Regions from separate parts of the Mesorhizobium sp. RCAM 05099 genome, predicted to be linked through region 2. Evidence: predicted binding sites of a transcription regulator. Region 2 holds the regulator's gene; each other region holds the start of a gene.
The links. The regulator LexA, encoded in region 2, represses DNA repair genes until DNA is damaged. The targets are predictions, from matches to a motif close to TGTTCNNNNTGTGTTCNG.

Region 1: a site for LexA is predicted at 3,243-3,260, ahead of AC56QQ_RS02395 (YifB family Mg chelatase-like AAA ATPase). Genes of this name have one in related genera too.
Region 3: a site for LexA is predicted at 1,494-1,511, ahead of AC56QQ_RS03285 (ImuA family protein). Genes of this name have one in related genera too.

The regions. Positions count from the first base shown of each region.
Region 1 is NZ_CM185035.1:501,749-506,660, reverse strand. It holds gene AC56QQ_RS02405 (GNAT family protein) at 39-830, shown strand; gene AC56QQ_RS02400 (GYD domain-containing protein) at 1,181-1,474, shown strand; gene AC56QQ_RS02395 (YifB family Mg chelatase-like AAA ATPase) at 1,618-3,150, opposite strand; gene gshB (glutathione synthase) at 3,321-4,262, opposite strand; gene AC56QQ_RS02385 (glycosyltransferase family 2 protein) at 4,500-4,912, shown strand, end outside.
Region 2 is NZ_CM185035.1:3,693,789-3,698,700, forward strand. It holds gene gltX (glutamate--tRNA ligase) at 1-941, opposite strand, end outside; gene AC56QQ_RS18095 (ComEC/Rec2 family competence protein) at 1,043-3,187, shown strand; gene lexA (transcriptional repressor LexA) at 3,181-3,921, opposite strand; gene AC56QQ_RS18105 (GntR family transcriptional regulator) at 4,303-4,912, opposite strand, start outside.
Region 3 is NZ_CM185035.1:682,248-687,159, forward strand. It holds gene AC56QQ_RS03280 (DUF6504 family protein) at 1-467, opposite strand, end outside; gene AC56QQ_RS03285 (ImuA family protein) at 409-1,470, opposite strand; gene AC56QQ_RS03290 (metallopeptidase family protein) at 1,653-2,075, shown strand; gene AC56QQ_RS03295 (DUF1737 domain-containing protein) at 2,282-2,488, opposite strand; gene AC56QQ_RS03300 (HpcH/HpaI aldolase/citrate lyase family protein) at 2,526-3,416, opposite strand; gene AC56QQ_RS03305 (DUF4153 domain-containing protein) at 3,889-4,912, shown strand, end outside.

The DNA of each region.
Region 1 (4,912 bases), 3.2 Mb from region 2:
TTAACCTTGGGCACCGGCCGCCGGTTGAGGGACATTCCATGAGGGGATATTTCGGGACCGAACTCCAGCAGCGCCTGGAGCGACGAGCGGATGAGCTTGCCAGCACGGTCGTCAACACTCCTGGGCTCTGCAATGCCGGCCGAATGGTCTCCACGGACGACGTCGATCGTGTCGGGCTTGAGGCTTGTATCGCGATGCTGGAGGCGGACGGAGGCTTCGGTTTTCGCCTCGTGCATGAAGACCGCACGGCGGCGATGTCCGCTCACTTGGCGGCCCGGGGACATCGCCTGGATTGGTGGGATACGTTCATGGGCTCTGCTGACGACGTTCTAGCCGCGTCGAAACGGATCGTTGCGCAAGGCCCGCCACAGGGGCTGTCTCACATTGATCTGTCGGGCAACCCGTCAGAGGCTTGCCTTGAGCGCGTGCAGGTCTTTTTCGTGGAGAATGGTCTGGCGCCGTTCTCGCGGTCGACCCTCGCGGGCGAAACGGTCAACGGGCGAACTTTGGCGCTTGTCGACGAGCACGGGGACCTCGTCGCCACGTCGTTTGTCTATATGCCACACAATACCTTTAGTTCGTTCCGCACCTACGCTTGGGGCGGTCTCGCCGCGGTCTCGCCGGCCCACAGGGGCAAGTCGCTTGGCAGCTACATCAATGCCTGCGCCGCCGTCATGGCATTCGAGCAACTCGCGGCGACCGTCTTTTACGAACAGGTCGCCGCAACCAATATTCCATCGAGACGGATGGTCGAAGCGTGTGGGCTGACCCTGCATCCATATCTAAAGAGCGGGCTCGCTTCGACCGCGGCGGAAAAGTTCACGCGGTGACAGTGTTCGGTTTGTCACGGATAGGGAAAGTTGCAATTTCGATCACTCAGGGCTGTCACCTTTCGACGCCTTCACGAGGGCAGCGTTGCCGTCGCCATGGCGGCGCGTCGGTTTGACTGGCCACACCATCTGCATGAATGTTCCGCCAGATATCGGCAAATAACGGCCAAGCGTGGCGTCACTCCGAGGGTGCCCTGATCCCTCATATTCGCGATATATGCGTGAAAAGCCCCGTCGCGCGGGCCTGATTTTCCGTCCGTGGTTCGGGCGCCCGGCTCATGGTATCATGGCCATGGGAGACGGCGGACGCGCCGTGAGCGCCCGTACGCTCCCTATTGTGGGAGGAACCAATGGCTTACTACGTATTGCTGTCGAATTTCACAGATCAAGGTATCAAGAGCATCAAGGACACGCAGAAGCGTGCCGACGCCTTCAAGGCGATGGCCAGCAAGAGTGGCGTCAAGGTTCACACGCTGTTGTGGACGCTTGGCCAACATGATGTTGTCGCGATCGCCGAAGCCGACGACGACATTGCCGCGACCGCTCTGGCCTTGTCGATCGCATCGCTAGGCAACATCAGGACCCAGACATTGAGGGCGTTCGACACGGCGGATATGGCCAAGATCATGGCAAAGATGGCCTGACCGCCAGCCATGCGCGGGCGATCGAAGCCGGCTGCCGAGCTGAATGGCGGCAGGGTTGTCTGTTTCCCTTAAGCGAAAACCCCGGCGCGAGAGGCCGGGGTTTTCGCTGTCCTCGCGAAGAAGCTCACGCCGCTTTCGGCCCTTCACGCCGCCTGCGCCACCCGCTCCGAGCTCATGCGGTAGGAGATCGCTTCGGCGAGATGGATGCGGCCGACGGTTTCGCTGGCATCGAGATCGGCGAGCGTCCGCGCCACTTTCAGCACGCGGTGATAGGCCCGCGCCGAAAAGGCGAGCTTTTCGCTGGCGTCCTTGAGCAGCGACAGGCCGGCAGCGTCGGGCATGGCGATGTCTTCGATCACCGACGGCGCGCAATGCGCGTTGGTGGTGGCGCTGGTCACGCCGAGCCGTTCGAAACGCTCGCGCTGGATGGTGCGGGCGCGTGCCACGCGCAGCGCCACATCGGCACTTTTCTCCGCCCGGTCGGGCCGGATCAGGTCGCTGGCCGAGACTGCCGGCACCTCGATCCTGAGATCGATGCGGTCGAGCAGCGGGCCTGAGATACGCGCTTGGTAGTCGGTGCGGCAGCGCTCGCCGCGCAGGCAGCGATAGCCCGGCTCGCCGGCCATGCCGCATCGGCACGGGTTCATCGCCGCCACCAGCTGGATGCGCGCCGGATAGGTGACGCGATGGTTGGCGCGCGCGATCATGCAGTCGCCGGTCTCCAGCGGCTGGCGCAGCGCGTCGAGCGTCTGCGGTGTGAATTCCGGGAACTCGTCAAGGAACAACACGCCGTGATGCGCCAGCGACACTTCGCCCGGCCGCGCGCGCAGGCCGCCGCCGACCATCGCCGCCATCGAGGCCGAATGGTGCGGGGCTCGGAATGGCCGCCTGTCGGTCAGCTTGCCTTCGCCGAGCTCGCCCGCCACCGAGGCGATCATCGACACTTCCAGCAATTCCTTCGGCGCCAGCGGCGGCAGGATCGACGGCAGCCGCTGCGCCAGCATTGATTTTCCCGAGCCGGGCGGCCCGACCATAAGCAGGTTGTGGCCACCGGCAGCCGCCACTTCCAGCGCCCGCTTGGCGCTCTCCTGGCCCTTGATGTCGGCAAGGTCGGGCAGGTCGCGCGCCGAGGCGTGGATGCCGGCCTCCGGCCGCGACAGCACCTGCGTGCCACGAAAATGATTGGCAATGGCGATCAGGCTGCGCGGCGCCAGAATGTCGAAATCAGCACCCGCCCAGGCCGCTTCCGGCCCGCAGGCGAACGGACAGATCAGGCCCTTGCCCTCGGCATTGGCGCCGATCGCCGCCGGCAAGGCGCCAGCGACGGCGGCAATCGTGCCGTCGAGCGACAATTCGCCAAGCACGACATAGCCGGCCAGCATGTCGCCCGGAATGGCGCCAAGGGCCGCCATCAGGCCAAGCGCGATCGGCAAATCGTAGTGGCTGCCCTCCTTCGGCAGGTCGGCCGGCGCCAGATTGACGGTGACTTTCTTGGACGGCATCGACAGGCCGGAGGCATGCAGTGCCGCCTGCACCCGCTCGCGGCTTTCGGCCACCGCCTTGTCGGCCAGGCCGACAATATGCATGTTGACCTTGCCGGGTGCGATCATCACCTGCACGTCGACCGGCACAGCCTCGATACCCTGGAAAGCGACCGTGCGAACCCGCGCCACCATTTTTCCCACCCCTGGATATGGGCTTGCCCCAGCCCGTGCGATCAGGGCCCTGAAAGCCCCTGGGGAGACAATCACAGTTTCCCGGCCAAGGCAAGAACATTACAGGAACAGTCGCGCGCTGTGGTTGCAGGCGGATTGTGCCGGGTTGCAGGGCGAAAAATGGAGACGGCCTACTTCCGCTTGTCCTCGATCGCGTCCCAGAACAGGCTGGCGATGTCGGCGCCGCCGAAGCGCTTGACCTCGCGCACGCCGGTCGGCGACGTCACGTTGATCTCGGTCATGTAGTCGCCGATGACATCGATGCCGACGAGGATGAAGCCGCGCTCCTTCAGCGAGGGTCCGATGCGGGCGCAGATATCGCGCTCGCGCTCCGTCAGCTCGGTCTTTTCGGCGCGGCCGCCGACATGCATGTTGGAGCGGGAATCATGCTCGGCCGGCACCCGGTTGATGGCACCGACCGGCTCGCCGTCGATCAGGATGATGCGCTTGTCGCCCTTGCGCACCTCCTTCAGGTAGCGCTGCACGATATAGGGTTCGCGGAACATCTGCCCGAACATCTCGAGCAGCGAGGCGAGGTTGCGGTCAGCCTCGTGCAGATGGAAGATACCGGCGCCGCCATTGCCGTAGAGCGGCTTGACGATGATGTCGCCGAACTCCTTGCGGAAGGCGGCGACCTCCTGGCTGTCCTTGGTGATCAGCGTCTCAGGCATCAGGTCGGCAAACTCGGTGACGAAGATCTTTTCCGGGCTGTTGCGCACCCAGGCCGGGTCGTTGACCACCAACGTCCCGGGATGGATGCGCTCGAGGATGTGCGTGGTGGTGATGTAGTTCATGTCGAAGGGCGGATCCTGGCGCAGCAGGACGACGTCCATTTCCGCGAGATCGGTACGCACCTGCTCGCCCAGCGAATAGTGGCTGCCCTTCTCGTCGCGGACGGTCATTTCCTCGATGCGGGCAAACACCTTGCCGTCGCGCAGCGACAGCCGGTCGGGCGTGTAGTGGAACAACTGGTGGCCGCGCCGCTGCGCCTCCAGCGACAGCGCGAACGAAGTGTCGCCGGCGATCGAGACGGTGGAGATATGGTCCATCTGGACGGCGATTTTCAGCTTCATGGCAGGTCTCCGGCGCATCGGATGGCGACTGCCTTGCCTGTACAGCCTCGCCGCGCGTCTGCCAATCGCGACATTTTGAAGATTGGCATCAGGCAACCGCATGCCTGGCCGCCACCGGTCGGTTGGAGACAAGGCAAGGCTGCGCGTCATCGTTTTCTTAAGCCTTGCCGTGCAAGGGTAGGCGCCGAATTGCCCGGCCTGCCGCTGCCGCACCGGGTCCTCGATGGAACAACGACCATGAACGCCGTCACCGCCATCCGCGCCGCTTCGGCCAAAGAGCTCGAACTCACCATCCTCATGCCGTGTCTCAACGAGGCCGAGACGCTGGCCGTCTGCATCGGCAAGGCGAAGGCTTTTCTCGGCAAGGCCGGGATCTCCGGCGAGGTCTTGATCGCCGACAATGGCAGCACCGACGGTTCGCAGGATATCGCCGCCGCGATCGGCGCCCGTGTCGTGCCTGTGGCCGAAAAGGGGTATGGCGCCGCCTTGCTTGGTGGCATCGCCGCTGCCAAGGGCCGCTTCATCATCATGGGCGATGCCGACGACAGCTATGATTTCGGCGCGCTGGAGGCCTTCGTCGCGCGCCTGCGTGACGGCGCCGACCTGGTCATGGGCAATCGCTTCCAAGGCGGCATCGAGCCCGGTGCCAT
Region 2 (4,912 bases):
ATGTGGACGCCGTTCAACGCCTCCAGCTTGGCGAAATCGAAGCGGGCAGCGCCTTTGTTGACGTCGCCGATGTCGAACCAGGAGATCATGTCCTTGATCGACATGATCTCGTCGTCGCCGTGGCTCCAGCCGAGGCGCGCCAGATAGTTGAGCAGCGCCTCCGGCAGATAGCCCATGGCGCGATACGCCTCGACGCCGAGCGCGCCGTGCCGCTTCGACAGCTTGGCGCCATCGGCGCCGTGGATCAGCGGGATGTGCGACATCGACGGCACGTCCCAGCCCATCGCGCGATAGATGACCGTCTGCCGGGCGGCGTTGGTCAAGTGATCGTCGCCACGGATGATGTGCGTGACACCCATGTCGTGGTCGTCGACGACGACAGCGTGCATGTAGGTCGGATTGCCGTCCGAGCGCAGGATGATGAAATCGTCGAGGTCCTTGTTGGGAAAACGCACCTCGCCCTGAACGCGGTCGTGCACCACCGTCTCGCCCTCGGTAGGCGCCTTGATGCGGATGGCGCCCTTGACGCCCGCGGGCGCCTCGGACGGGGCGCGGTCGCGCCACTGGCCATTGTAGCGCGGCGGCAGGCCCTTGGCGCGTGCGGCCTCCCGCATCGCCTCCAACTCGGCAGGTGTCTCGTAGCTGTAGTAGGCCTTGCCCATGCGCACGAGTTCTTCAGCCACCTCGCGGTGGCGCGGCGCGCGCTCGAACTGCGACACCGGCTCGCCGTCCCAGGTCAGACCGAGCCAGGAAAGCCCGTCGAGAATGGCTGCGGTCGCAGCGTCGGTCGAACGCTCCCTGTCGGTGTCTTCGATGCGCAGCAGCATGATGCCGCTGGTGTGCTTTGCATACAGCCAGTTGAACAGCGCCGTGCGGGCTCCGCCAATATGCAGGAAGCCAGTGGGCGAGGGGGCAAAACGGGTGACGACCTTGTCGGGCATGGAACTCTCGGGAAACGGCTGAAGCGGGTGTGGATGCGCGGACTTTCGCGCGTTGCGCGTTCATGTAGCATAGGGTGTCGAGGGCGCAAGGGGCAGACCCGATGGCTGGACGAGGCTGGGGCTCGGATCAGGGCGAGGACGCCGCCATTGGCGTCAGCGAACGGTCCCTGTTTGCGACGCCTCCGCCGACCTCGCTGCCATCGTCATTGCCCCTCGTGCCGAGCCCCGGAGACCATCCGTTACAGGCGGATGTCTCCAATCCCGTTCCGGTTGCAGAAGCCGGCGCGATCCTGCGCCTGCACCGGCAATTCCGTCGGGTTTCGCTGCCTCGCCTGCGCCATAGCGCGGCAGTGGCGGCGGACCTCGAACTTGACCGAGGCATTGCCTTCCTGCTGGTGCCGGTCTGCCTGGCTGGCGGAGCGGTCGGCTACTTTTCCCTGGCGACGGAGCCTGACTTTGCAAAACCCGTCGCGGTTGTCGCCCTCGCGGGGCTCTGTGCGCTTGTCTCGCGTCCCTGGCCGATGACCCATCTGTGCTTCATGGCAGCATTGTTGTGCGCGCTGGGCTTTCTTGCCGGCAAGGTCGAGACGTGGCGGGCCGGAACTCAGATGCTGGGCTCGGAGATCTCGACGCAAGTCACCGGCCGCGTCGTCTCGCTCGACCAGATGGAGAGCGGCCGCATTCGGCTGACCATCGACGTGACGTCGACCGCACGGCCGAAATTACGCTATATGCCGGAACGCGTTCGGCTTTCGGCACGCAAGATACCGGCCGAAACGACCGCCGGCTCCCTGATATCGGGTTACGCCAAGTTGTTGCCGCCAACCGGCCCGGTGCGCCCGAACAGCTACGACTTTTCTTTCGACAGCTATTTCTCCGGAATAGGCGGCAGCGGCTTCTTCCTTGGCAATCCAAGGATCGTCACAGCCGATAACGACGACATGCCGCTGGCGGCCCGTCTTTCCTCGGCGGTAGAGAATGCCCGCGAAGCCATTGCAGACCATATCAGGGGCAGCGTCGGTGGCGCCGAAGGTGAAATCGCCGCTGCGCTGATCGTCGGCGTGCGCGCCGGCATTCCCGATGAAATCAACGAAGCGATGCGGCGGACCGGCATCTATCACATCATTTCCATTTCCGGACTGCACATGGCGCTGGTCGGTGCCTATGCCGGCTGGTCGGATCATCGTGCGGGAAAGACGAGACCGCCGCCGCCAAAGCGGTCATTGCCCAGTTTCCTGACGCGAAAATTCCTGCTGGCGATGGGTGGCCTTGCCATGACCTCCATCATCGCCGGCAGCGCGACGGCGCTCTTCGCCATCTGGCATTTCCAGCGCGTTTCGCCGCTCAGCCCGTTCGCCAATCTGGCCGTCATGCCGATCGTCTCGCTGGTTGTGATGCCTTTCGCCGTTCTCAGCGCGCTGGCGATGCCGTTCGGCGTCGATGGTCCCTTCCTCTATGTGATGGGCAAAGGCCTGACCGCGATGATCGTCTTGTCGGCGTGGATCTCGGAACGCTCACCGATCGATGCCGTCGGGCTGATTTCACAGCAATCCGTGCTGCTGGTGGCGATCGCCCTAGTCATTGCGACGATGGCGACGACATGGCTGCGGCTCCTGGCACTGCCATTCGCGCTTGCCGGCCTGTTGACCGTTTCGGATACGCGCGCGCCGGATGTGCTGATCTCGGAGGACGCGAGGCTGGTGGCGCTGCCGATCGGCGGCGGCGAACTCGCGGTCAGCCGGGCGCGTCCGAACGAATTCACCGTCGACAACTGGAAACGCGCACTGGCATCCGAAACCGTCGTCGTGCCGGAGGTGTTCGACAAGGGAGACGGACAATTCGACATCGCGGATTCCGCCGAACTGCCGCTGGGAGCGCCTTTCTACTGCACCGCCGGCGTATGTCTCGCAAGGCACCCGTCTGGCGCTATCATTGCGCAAGTCGAGGATCGCAAGGACGCGTGGAAGGCCTGCGGCTTCGCGGAACTGATCGTCATCAATGACGCGACAGCTTATGATCCCTGTCACAATCCGCTGGTTCTGGTCATCACCAAGCGGCAACTCGCCCGCAAAGGCAGTGCGGCCGTCTTCTTCGATCGTCGATCGGCAATCATGCCAGCAACGGTCAGCTTCGCTGTGAACAGGCCATATCGACCTTGGCACACCCAGCGCAAATTCTCACGCGAGGCGAGGGGCCTGCCGCCCTATCGCAACCCTGAAAAGGCGGTCACCAGCACTGATCAGTAGCGCCTGATCAGCCCAACGAGCTTGCCTTGCACCTTGACCCTGTCCGGTCCGAAAATGCGTGTTTCGTAGGCCGGATTGGCGGCTTCGAGGGCAATCGAGGCACCCTTGCGGCGAAACCGCTTCAGCGTCGCCTCCTCGTCGTCCACCAGTGCCACGATGATCTCGCCCGGACTTGCGGTATCGGCATTGCGGATGATGACCGTATCGCCATCGAAGATGCCGGCCTCGATCATCGAGTCGCCCTTGACCTCCAGGGCATAGTGTTCGCCACCCATGATCATGTCCGGCGGCACCGAGATCGAATGCGTCTGATGCTGGATGGCGTCGATCGGCACGCCGGCGGCGATGCGACCCATCACCGGGATCGACACCGCGGAGACCACGTCGTCGTCATTGCCGGCCGAGGGCATGCGTGAAGACGCCGGCTTGATCTGCCGGCCAAGGCCGCCGCCTTGACCGAGGCTGCCCTGGATGACGCTTGGAGAGAATTTGCGCGCCGCGTTGAGGCCGGGCGCGATCGAATCGGGCAGCCGCAGCACTTCCAGGGCGCGCGCCCGGTTCGGCAGCCGGCGAATGAAGCCACGTTCCTCGAGCGCCGTGATCAGTCGATGAATTCCGGATTTTGAAGCGAGATCGAGCGCTTCCTTCATTTCGTCGAAGGAGGGCGGAATGCCGCTTTCCTTGAGCCGTTCATGGATGAACATCAGCAGTTCATGTTGCTTGCGCGTCAGCATGGCGGCCCCCGAGGCATTGAACGAAGGTTTGAACCAGAATCGAAAAACAAACCCAGAACAAACACTATCTGTTCCAGTTGTGTTCCGCAACCGTTTAAAGTTTAGTGAATTTGTTAAGACGGCTGAAATTATTTGGCGCTTGGCAGCGGGCCGTGATCCCCGGCCGGCCGCCGCCACAGTGCACTTGCACACGTTGAAATTGTTATGGTTAACGGCCTGTGGACCAGCGTGTGCCGAGGCTTGGCCTCAGTCGCCCAGAGACGTCGGGAAGCTGCTTTTTCACTTTCACCAGTCGTTCGCCCGCCGTGAACGAAACGAAGCCAAAACGCCAACTTTTGCCCAAGAAATTCCTATATCGGCTTTTGCCTCAGTTCGTCTACCTCATTGCCTGTTTGGGCTGCCGTCACCGGCATGGACATAGACATGCAGCGTATAGCCGATGTGCACCGTCATCAGCGCTTTCGCGCGTTCGATGTCACGATCCAGCGCTGCTTCCATGAGCGCAGTGTGATGTTCGATCGCGACAGCCCGTCGCAACGCCTCCATGGCCTCCTCATAGCCATGCAACTGGCCGGTGGCCGCCCGCAACGTTGGCGCAAGGCCCAGGAAGCGGTGATGGCGACGCAACTGATCCGCGATGGTGGACTGGAAGTTGAGCAGCCAGGGGGATGTTGCCGCGCTGAGCAGCGCCGCGTGGAAGGCCTCGTGCTTTTCATCCCATCCGTCGACCACTTCATCTGAAGGGTCATCAACCGCGGTCTTGCAGCGCGACAGCCGGTAGTGGGCCGTGACGACGGCATCTTCCCATTCATGGCCGCCCTTCTCGATCGATTCCTGGAGCAGAGGCAGCTCAATCACCAACCGGGCGCGTGACAGATCTTCGAGTTCGGCGCGCGAGACCGGAGCGACGGCGAAGCCGCGATTGCTGATGGAAGTCACCAGGCGCTCCGCCTCCAGTCGCGACAGCGCTTCGCGCAACGGTGTCCAGCCG
Region 3 (4,912 bases), 3.0 Mb from region 2:
GCGCGGGTCGCCGGCTCGATGCGCAGCGCCGCCAACGGCAAGGGCGCCAGCAGCGCTTCCTCCTCACCGGAAGGCACGATGCGGTCGCCGGAAAACCGTGCCGCCGCCCAGGCCGCGCCCGGCGTGGCGGCAAGCCCGGCGCGGACATCAAAACCCTGATGGAAGAAGCGCGACAGGATGTCGTCCAGCATGGCGCGTTCGCCGCCGAACAGATGGGTGCAGCCGGTGATGTCGAGAAACAGGCCGTCGGCACTGTCCAGCGCCACCAGCGGGGTGTAGCGGTCGCACCAGTCGGCAAGACCTTCAAGCAGGCGGCGGTCGGCGTCTGGATCGGCCTCGACGATATCGATCGACGGATGCATGGCGCGCGCATCGGCGATGCCCATGTCGCGCTTCAGGTGCAGCGCCTCAGCCCGCTCGTCGAGGGCCGAGATGCGCTGCGCGTTGCCTTGGCGGTGGCTGATCACGAGCGGTGGGTGCGGCAGGTGATCCGACGGCCGGGAACGCCAGGACCGCCCCAGACGCTGCCGCAGGATCCTTTCCGCTGCCAGATAGGGAAACCACAGGGACAGGATTCTTTGCCCGTTCTTTCTGTCTTTCCTCGCCCCTTCTTTCGTCGCCCGCTCTTTCGTCGAATGCGCGTTCATCGGGGTTCCACTCCAGTGTGAATTGTCCAGGCAGGGCCGTGCGGCTCTTGCCGATGGTGACGGTGAAGGCCGGGCGGCCGATCGAGCCGGCGAGCGGCCCGGCGATGGTGTCGCGTGGTGTTGCCGGCGCCGAAGCGACGATGAGGCGGACGGGTGCCGCCGTCGGCTCGGGCTCCGCCGCCTGCCGCAGCAGGAACACCGGCCGGCCGGCACCTAGCGCCCTTGCATGCAGCCGGCGCGTCGCGGTCAGGTCCAGCCGCTGCGGATTGCCGCGGATTTCAAGGATGACGGCGGCGAGCGCCGTCATCCGGGCGGCCTCCTCGGCGACCCACAGCGCATCGACAAGTTTTGGCGCCTCGGAAAACAGCAATTGTTCGGGCTCGATGCCGAACGAGGCCCGAAGCCCCCTGGCATAGGGAAAGCCGGCCTCGCGGAAAATCTCCGACGTGCCGATCCACAGCACCGGCAGCCCCTGCGCCTGCTTGAGGATCAGGCTCGTGAGCGACAGCGCGAAGCCGGCGACGGCTCCGGCATCGCGGGTCTGCGTGCCATGGATTTCGCTCAGGGCGGCTTTCGGCAGGCCGCCGCTCAGGGCGGCATCGAGCCGCTCGACGCCGGTGGGCAGGAAGGCATCCGGCAACGCCGCGGCAATGCCGCGCCGGACGATTGTAAGATCGGTGTTGGGGGTGAGATCGGCGCTGACATCGGCATCAAGGGGCGCGCCGGCGAGCGCCTGCAGGCGCTCGGGCAGCGTTCCCTCGATCTTCGCGATCTGGCGGCGCAGGGCAAAAACAGTCTCCCGCGCCACGGCGGTCATCGCCATGACGGTCAGCTTCCACTCACAATTGTTCCTGTTATGTTCCTATAGATTCCAGAGGGTGCCCCAAGAGTCAAGCAGAGTCACAAGGAATTTATTCCTTCTTGCCTCGAGGATGCCGGAGCCGCCGCCGCGTCATTTGCCGATTCCGGTGCGAAAGCCTATATGCCGGGTTCAAAGGACAAAGCATGGCCCGCATCTACAAGACCCGCACCTGGCACGACCAGTTCTCGCCATCCATGGAGGAATTGGAGTTCCTGGCGCTGGAGTCCTACGCCCACCTGCCGGAGGAGTTCCGCAAGCTGACCGGCGAGATCATCATCCAGATAGCCGAATTCCCGACCGACGAGATCATGGACGATTTGTCGCTGGAAACGCCGTTCGACCTGCTCGGCCTGTTCGAAGGACGCGGCATCGCCGAACGCTGGAATCCGCAGACCGGCGAAGGGCCGAACCGCATCACGCTCTACCGCCGCGCCATGCTCGACTACTGGGCCGAAAACGAGGAAACGCTGGGCGACATCGTCACCCATGTGCTGATCCACGAGATCGGTCATCATTTCGGCCTGTCGGACGATGATATGGAGCGGATCGAGGAAGCGGCGGAGTAGGCTGTGCCGATATTCAGGTGACGCCGGCCTGCAAATGGCGGTCCCCTGCGCTTCCCCGTTCTACTGCGCCGCAGTAGAACTGTGCTCACGTACCCAAGTACGCTCCGCTCCGGTTCTCAGGCACCACCCGTTTGGTCGCTTCGCGCCCGACTCCGACTCGGCCTGACCTGAATCCCGACACAGCCTGCGTCGGCGCTTTGCAAACCCTACCAGTCGCTGAGCTTGGTATCGGGCCCGTATTCCTGACCGTCGACATCCTTGACCACGGCCTGGCCGCAGCGCATGGCCTTGGCCTTCTTGTCATAGCCATAGGTCGGCGAGCCGAACAGGTGCCAGCCCTTGTTCAGCGCCGCCGTCACCTTGTGGCAGAAGCTGGCGTCGTCCGGGCCAGTCAGAAAGCGATAGAGTTTCATCCGTCAATTCCTGTCGTAGGGATATTCCCGCCGGTGATCATGCGCCGATGGCGGCTGCCTTCGCCAGCAGTTTTTCAGCCTGCGCCAGATGCAGCCGCTCGACCATCTTGCCATTCAGCGCGATCACGCCCTTGCCGGCGTTCTCCGGAAGCGCGAAGGCCTGGCTGACCAGGCGCGCCTCGGCCACGGCTTGAGTGGACGGCGCAAAGGCGCGGTTGGCCGCCTCGATCTGGGCCGGATGGATGAGGGTCTTGCCGTCGAATCCCATGGCGGCCGCTTCCACACATTCCTGGGCGAAGGCGTCGAGGTCGCGAAAATCGTTGGAGACGCCATCGAGCATGTCGAGGCCACCGGCTCGCGCCGCCAGCACCATCTGCATCAGCCACGGCACGAGATAGCGCCGGTCGGGTGTCGCCAGCACGCCGGTATCCTTGACCAAATCGTTCGTTCCGGCAACGAAACAAGCCAGTCGTGAGGCCGGATCCCGACCAAGTTCGGCTATAGTGCCGATGTTGAGCAGTGCCTTGGGCGTCTCGATCATCGCCCAGATTTTCACGCTGTCGGGGGCAAAATTGTCGTCGAGCACATCGCCGGCCTCGAGCAGGTCGCGCGGCGTGTCGACCTTGGGCAAGAGGATGCCATCCGGCTCGCAGCTTGCAGCGGCCAGCAGGTCGGCGGCGCCCCATTCGCTGGCCAGCGCGTTGACGCGCACCACCATCTCGCAGCGATGGCCAAAGTGGTTGGCAACCGGGCGGTTGGCGAAAATCCCCGCCAGCTTTTCGCGCGCGGCAACCTTGTCGGCCGGGGCGACGGCATCCTCGAGGTCGACGATGACGGCGTCGCAGGAAAGCTGCGCGATCTTGGCCAAGGCCTTGTCGCTGGAGGCCGGGACGTAGAGCACCGAACGGCGCGGGCGATAGGTATCCATGCCTGATCTATGCCGCGTGCGGCTGGTGGAGGCAAGCGTCCGACCGGTACCTGATACGAGCCAACCGCGAAAGCTTGCGCTGCCCCTCATTGCCCGTCCTTTGCAGCAGTTGCGGAAGGGAACCCTTCCTCTCCCCCGTCGATCGAGGGAGAGGAAAGGAGCCTGGCTGGGCAGCGCCAACGTTCGGAAAGATGGCGGGCAGCGCACCAGCCGCGAAGCGCAGCCTCTGCACGGAAACTGCACATGCTTGCGGAAAACCTCCTCCAATCCGCCCAATCGTTTCCTGGCCGGCCTGCGAGACAGGCGGCATGGAAAAGCGAGCAAAACCCCGTTGGTCCCTGCCCTATCGGCTGCGTTGCGAAGGTTGGTGGCTGGTCGATCCGCCGCGCGCGAATCCGGCGGCGATCCTCATTCCCTTTGTCCGCAGGAGCCCGCCGACAACCAGGCTCAACGCCATTGGGAAGGCCAGGTCATGACATCATTGTTCACCGCCGCGCCGGGCTATTGCAGCCGCTTCGGCATTGCCGTGCTGCTGGCAGCACTTGCGGATTTTCTCTTCTACGGCCAGCCCGTCGGCATCACGGTTTTCCTGTTCGCCATCCTGATTGCCGCTGCCGTCGTCGCCGTGCATCCCGCCGCCTTCAGCGACGGCAGGCTGTGGATCAAGCCTGCCGCTCTGCTTGTCGCTCTGCTGCCGCTCACGGAGAATGTCAGCGCCTTGTCCGTGTCGGTCGCGCTTGCGGCCATGGTTATCTTCGCGCTTTCGCTCAGCGGCCGTCTGCGACACGGCATCGCCCGCATTGCCGGCCAGATCGGGCTGTTCCTGCTGGCGGCGCCGTTCCGGTTCATTCGGGATTTCATCCGCTGGCGCAAGACGGCGCGCCGGTTTGGCCGGCGCCGCATCCGCCTGGCGGCGCTCGCCGTCTGGGTCATGCCGCTGACCTTGGGCGCGGTCTTCCTGGCGCTGTTCGGCGCCGCCAACCCGGTCATCGACTACTGGCTGTCGCTGATCGACCTTCTGAAGCTGCTCGATCTCATCCATCTGGCGCGGATTGCCTTCTGGCTGGTCGTGCTCGCCGGCGTCTGGGCCTTCCTGCGGCCACGCCTGCCGCGCCTGTTCCGTCGTCTCCCGCGCGCGGCGCCGGTGGCTGACGTCAGCGCTCGATCCGAGGGAACCGTCACCAACATCGAGGACATCCTGTTCGGCAAGGCGGCCATTCTTCGTGCGCTTGTCATCTTCAACATGCTGTTTGCGCTGCAGACCGGACTCGACGCCGCCTATCTGTGGGGCGGAGCCGCCCTTCCCGACGGACTGAGCTACGCCGCCTACGCGCATCGCGGCGCCTATCCCCTGGTCGTCACCGCGCTGCTTGCCGCCGGCTTCGTGCTGGCGGCGCTGCGACCCGGAAGTGCTGCATCGGCCGACCCGGTCATCCGCCGGCTGGTCTATGCCTGGGTGGCGCAGAACATCATGCTGGTCATCTCGTCGATCTTGC